One region of the Shewanella sp. SP2S2-4 genome, then DNA from elsewhere that is predicted to be linked to it. Evidence: predicted binding sites of a transcription regulator. Region 1 holds the regulator's gene; the other holds the start of a gene.
What was found. The regulator FliA, encoded in region 1, starts transcription of late flagellar genes. The targets are predictions, from matches to a motif close to CTAAAGNTNNNNNNNNNNNNGCCGATA.

Region 1 (3,193 bases):
CCGTCAGCATAGAAACCAGATTACTTTCTACTTCCATAACCAGATCAATAACACGACGTATCATTTGTCCTGTTAAGTCTTGAAAATCTTGCGCCATCAATATTTGATTTAACAATTCACGCAGTCGAGTCGAGTCATTTGAACTACGGGACATAAGATCTTGGACATCGTGGCAAAGAACCTTAAACTCGCTGAGTTCTATTTCTCGGCGCATTAATTTGTCCCAAGATGGCATGACTTTTTGAATATTTACCGTTACGGCATTGGCCAAAGGTAAACATTCTTCTACCGCATCCATGGTTTTATTTGCCGCTTGTTCAGTCATGTCAATAACGTAATTTAAACGTTGTTTGGCATCGGGAATTTCTGTATTGGCTAATTCAGCTAGACGATTATCAACTTGAAAATCCATTAAAGCGCTATGAAGTTGCCGAGTTAATTTCCCTACCTCTTCAAATAATTCTCGTTGCAGTGGAGCAGCAAGCTCCCGAAATAAATCATCTGCCTGACGTTGCTCACCGACACTTAATAATTCAACCAAGTGCTGAGCTTGTTCGAGCGTGATGAGCCCTGATGTTTGTGACTTCATAGCTCATCCTTGCTCAAGCGAGTCGTTCGAATATTTTATCTAGCTTCTCTTTCAGCGTTGCAGCGGTAAAAGGCTTAACCACATATCCATTCACTCCCGCTTGAGCGGCAGCGATAATCTGTTCACGTTTTGCTTCAGCTGTCACCATTAATACGGGTAAATGCTTTAGCGAATCATCTGCGCGAATTGCTTTTAACAGATCGATGCCTTGCATACCGGGCATATTCCAATCTGTAACAACAAAATCAAAATCCCCCTTTTGCAACATCGGCAGGGCTGTTGAGCCATCGTCTGCTTCTTGGGTATTGTTAAACCCCAAGTCTCGCAACAAGTTCTTGATGATACGCCTCATTGTCGAAAAATCGTCAACAATGAGAATCTTCATATTCTTGTCCAAGGTTTCCTCCGGTGAGCTGACATTCTGTGCTCGATTAATAATTATACTTATGTCCAGTGCTTGAGTTTAGCTTTCAATCGCAACATTGCCTGACTTAATATCTGGCTAACACGCGATTCACTGACCTCAAGAATGGCGCCAATCTCTTTTAAATTCAATGCTTCATCGTAGTACAGGGATAACACTAATGCATCTCTTTCAGGCAATAATTTAATTGCCTCAACCAGCGCAGAATGAAATTGGTTCTCAGCTAATGCTTCAAATGAGTCATCATCGGACCGATCACTCACTGTAAGTATATCCTGAGATACGCCTAAGTCTTCTATCCCTATGATTTTTCCGACAGAAACATCGTTAAGAATATGATGGTACTCATCGAGCGTCATATCAAGTTTTTCTGCAATTTCTGTGTCGCGTGCATCACGGCCCAGTTCTTGCTCTAACTCATCAATAGCATGTGCAACCTTGCGGTTATTACGATGAACGGAACGAGGCACCCAATCACCACGGCGAATTTCATCTAACATCGCCCCTCGTATACGTATGCCGGCGAAGGTTTCAAATTTCGCACCCTTGCCACCATCAAACTTGGATGATGCTTCTAATAAACCCATCATCCCAGCTTGGAGTAAATCATCTAGCTGCACTGAGGCAGGTAGTCTGGCGAGTAAATGATGCGCAATTCTTTTAACCAACGGAGCATACTGTTCAACGATCGACGATTTATTGTCTAAACAAGTATACGCAGCGGCTTTATTCACTCGTTTTTTCCTCTTGAAAATCTGGTCGTTGAACTAAACGCTCAACGAAAAACTCCAAATGCCCACCAGGTTGCTGCGGTACAGGCCAGCTTAGAATTTTATTTGCCAACCCTTGATACGCAATCGCTGCTGGTGATTTAGGATACGCTTCAACCACCAATTTTTGTTTACGAACTGATTTACGTAAGTTTTCGTCAAATGGGATTGTTGCAACCAATTCAAGGGCGACATCCAAAAATCTGTCGGTCACTTTACTGAGTTTAGCAAATAATTCCATACCTTCGCGTAAACTACGCACCATATTGGCAACTATTTTAAAACGGAACACGCCATGCTCACGGCTGAGGATTTTTATCAGGGCATAGGCATCGGTAATTGATGTGGGTTCATCACAAACAACGACCAGCACATCCTGCGATGCACGTGAGAAACTGAGCACCATATCTGAAATCCCAGCAGCAGTATCTACGACTAGAATATCAAACTGAGTCCGCATCTCACTAAATGCGCGAATTAACCCGGCATGTTGCGCTGGGCTTAATTCCACCATCCCTTGTGTTCCTGAAGTGGCTGGCACTATGCCAATCCCTTTAGGGCCACGAACGATAATATCGTCAAGCTCTGCATCACCAGAGAGAACATGGGAGAGGTTACGCTCGGCACGAATACCCAGCATGACATCGACGTTTGCTAAGCCAAGGTCAGCATCAAGTACCAAGACACGCTTGCCTTTTTCGGCTAATGCCACAGCTGTATTAATGGAAACGCTGGTTTTACCAACGCCACCTTTACCACCTGTGACCGCGATTACTTTCACTTTTTCGTTATAGGGTTGATTCATCATACGTAAACCACTTGCTTGATCCAGGGTCATAAATCTACTCAAATGCACAGGCCATATTATCTGACCACGCTGTGTCTTGTAATGATTGTTGTTCTGTACTATCTAACGCTGCGAGTGCCTGCTGGGCTAAATCTAAGGTATCCGCAACTTTCATATCTTCAGGAACTCTTTGTCCATCAGTAACATAACTTAATGGTAATCCGTTTTGGATCAACACACTTAATGCCCCTGCTAACGACACAGATTCATCGAGTTTTGTGAGAACGACACCAGATAGGGGAATGCGTTTAAAATGATTGACTGCATCTTGCAGCACACGGCGCTGTCCTGTCGCAGACAGTACCAGATAACTGCGGATAGGTATCCTGCTATTTGCAGTTAAATTATCAAGTTGCTGGTAAAGACGCATATCTCGCTGTCCCATGCCAGCCGTATCTATCAATACTAGCTTGCGATTTCTAAACTGATAGAGAATTTGCTCTAATTCATTCAGATCATGAGCTTGCTTTACTGGGCAGCCCATTATTTTCCCATAAGTTGCTAATTGCTCATAGGCTCCGATGCGATAATGATCTGTCGTTATCAAAGCCACATGCTCAGCA
Region 2 (3,193 bases), on a different contig from region 1:
TTAAGCCTTTTATCAAAGAATATTGACACTCCAACACCCAGTTATGACTTGAGATGCCAAACATCTTACGATCGCCAAGCTCAGCATCTAGGTAGCGCATAATCACTTCGCTATCGAATAACGCCACGCCATCGTTAGTGATGAGACACGGGATCTGTCCTAGCGGGTTAGCATCGAGTAATTCGGCACTGTTTTCAAAGGGATTGACTAGCTGCTCTTCAATATTGTTAATTCCTAAATACTGGATTAAGGCTCTAACACAACGGGCGTAGGGTGAAGCTTGAGAACTTAACAACTTCATCAAAAATTTCCTTATATTTGCATTAAACGCTATGGCTATTTAGGAGCGAAAACGGCTTGCTCCCACCCATATAAAATGGGATCACCAATATTTCTCTACGGTAATTTGTCCGGGAGCACGACGTAAATTCTTCACTAATCCCTTATCGAGTAAGGCGCTTTGCGCGCCATTGATCATTCCGGGATTGCCACAAATCATAACTTGGGAATCAGCAGCACTTAAGGTTACTCCTGCCTTTTTTTCAATCTCACCCGAGACCAGGCCCTCGGGTATACGACACTGCAACGCATCGGCAAAGGGTTCACGGGTCACACTCAAGACTAATGTAAACTGTGCTGGGTATGTGCGTTCTAACTCACGCAGCTTATCAAGATACGCCAAATCCTGCGCCTCGCGCACGCCATACACAAGTACGACTTTTTCGAAACGCTCCCAAGGTTCATGGGTGTCGAGCATAGACAAAAATGGCCCTACCGCTGTACCTGTAGCCAAAAACCATAAGTGCTTGCCTTGAAGTCCACCCTTAGGAATTTCCACTAAGGTCATAAAACCAGTCGCGGTTGAGGTAATTTCAATTTCATCGCCTATGCCAAGGTTTTGCAATTGCGGCGATAACAGGCCGTCCTCTACCGCGACTGCGAGCACTTCGGCATAGGGTTTATCGGGAGAATTGACTAAGGAGTATGCTCTGGCAACACGCTTATCATCTTGCATTTGACTTAACTTGATAAACTGGCCAGGAATAAATGGGGCTAACTCGGCGGCGATGCGCAATGAAAATAACTTATCGCTCCAATCAATACGTTCTATAACTTGTCCCCTAGTCCACATAGCGTACCCTCAAGCGAAACGTTAAATAGGCTTCCAGCATAGACTTTTTTCCGCATAACAAAAACCCCTTATGATAAGGGGCTTATGGCGATAGAACCGAAAACAACAGAGCGTTAACTGGCACTCGATTGTGTCTCTTCTGTCTTCTTATTAAAACTATCTCTAAAGGCCTGTAGTCCCTCTTGCACTAAACCATAGGTTTTATCGACACCATCGGCAATATCCCCCTGCAAGACTCTAAGGCCAGACAGAATGTCTTTCGCTTCTTTAAAGCCGTTATCAATTGCACCACCAATAATTCCCATAAAGCTATCGAGTTGCTCATCTAAGCTCATACCCGAATTTTGTTGCTGGTGAATGCTAAAAAACTGCGTCGCAAAACTCACGATACGATCTGCAGTCGCTTCTGGCGATGTATCTACGCCATTATCGTAAGCAGTTTGAATCGCGTTCTCGCCCATAGTAGGCGCTAACTCTTTATTAATCGACTCTATCGCAGCGCGATAAAGCAAGATCATAGACTGATCGCCTGACTTGATATTCACATCTTGCTGTGCCGATAAAATCGCTTGATTCATCAGCTGCTTACTCGTTTGCTGCGCGGTTTGTTTCGAGGTCACTTCGGTGGTTTTCGCGTCCTTCGAATCACTCACTTCGGTACCCTTAGGCGCCGTATTTTCAGCATATTTTTTCTGCGGCAAAGGGGTACTTTGCACTTGAGAGGGTTTATTGATTTCCATGATGACTATCCATTCAATTCGGGTCGACTTTATTATCGACCAAAATTTGACCAGCTTTAGTAATTTTTAGAATTGAAGTACCATCGTGACCACAAGGTCATGATAAGGCCCGCATAAATTGAGTGGGTTTATTCTGTATAAAGTGCATAAAGCGCCATCCACCCGCATGCAGATCATTACTATCGTCGAGCTTAGAGATAAGCCAATAGAAAAGGATGTTACACCATGGCAGCAGGCCGCAATTTGAGTCATTTCCGCTTTCACGTGTTTACACAAATGCTTAAGTGCACTATTGAGCACTATACGAGCATCAATATCAAACGCCTTAGTTTGCTCACCGGTCTTATTATCTTAACTTGCCTCAGCCTCGCCCCGATTAGCCAAGCCCATGCTGAAAACAGGCTGATTATTTTAGTCAGACATGCCGAAAAAGCCGACACGCCAGCCAATGACCCACAGTTATCGCCCAAGGGGGAAATGCGCGCAACGTCACTGATCACCGCCTTGAACCGCACGCCATTGTCGCAACTCATCGCGACTCAATACCTGCGAACCCAGCAAACACTCGCGCCTATCGCCGAGGCTCGCCATTTGCCCGTGACGATAGTCGAGGCAGCCAAACCTATCGAAGAACATATTCAGCAGATTGTCGAACAAGTGCATGCAGTACAAGGCAATACGCTCATCGTTGGGCATTCAAACACAGTGCCATTGATCATCAAAGCCCTGGGTGGACCTGAGATCCAAGCAATCGGCGAAGAGGACTATAGTCAGCTGTTTTTACTCTCTCTCAATGATGGCCAACCCGCAAGCTTGATCGCCACCCGTTACGGACAAGAATAAGGATAAATAACATGAGTGAACTCAATTGGTTTATGTGGGGACTCGATCTGTTTTCAGGACTATTTTTGATCGTTATAGGACTCGCAGTACTCGCGGTTATTTACATGTATATCGCAGATAAAATGCAGACCAAACAAGCGGTAAGACATAACTATCCCGTGATTGGTCGCTTTCGATATCTGTTCGAAAAACAAGGTGAGTTTTTCAGACAATACTTTTTCGCCCAAGACAGGGAAGAACTCCCCTTCAACCGTGCTGAACGCAGCTGGGTGTACCGCGCCGCCAAAAATGTCGATAGAACCATAGCCTTTGGTTCGACTCGCCCTTTGGATACAGCTGGTACTATCATGTTTATGAATACCGCCTTCCCAACCCAAGATGAAGATATCACTCCTATTCATCCGCTGACGATTGGCACTCACTGTCGTCAACCTTATACGACTCAAGCCATTTGCCATATTTCAGCCATGAGTTTTGG

Region 2: a site for FliA is predicted at 1,906-1,932, ahead of Q4Q54_RS01760 (DUF5610 domain-containing protein). Genes of this name have one in related genera too.

What each region holds. Positions count from the first base shown of each region.
Region 1 covers NZ_JAUOER010000012.1:8,770-11,962, forward strand. The annotation lists gene Q4Q54_RS11345 (protein phosphatase CheZ) at 1-589, opposite strand, end outside; gene cheY (chemotaxis response regulator CheY) at 603-986, opposite strand; gene Q4Q54_RS11355 (RNA polymerase sigma factor FliA) at 1,034-1,747, opposite strand; gene Q4Q54_RS11360 (MinD/ParA family protein) at 1,740-2,621, opposite strand; gene flhF (flagellar biosynthesis protein FlhF) at 2,626-3,193, opposite strand, start outside.
Region 2 covers NZ_JAUOER010000001.1:396,074-399,266, forward strand. The annotation lists gene Q4Q54_RS01750 (glutathione S-transferase N-terminal domain-containing protein) at 1-301, opposite strand, end outside; gene Q4Q54_RS01755 (ferredoxin--NADP reductase) at 383-1,132, opposite strand; gene Q4Q54_RS01760 (DUF5610 domain-containing protein) at 1,246-1,872, opposite strand; gene Q4Q54_RS01765 (histidine phosphatase family protein) at 2,098-2,715, shown strand; gene Q4Q54_RS01770 (FMN-binding glutamate synthase family protein) at 2,727-3,193, shown strand, end outside.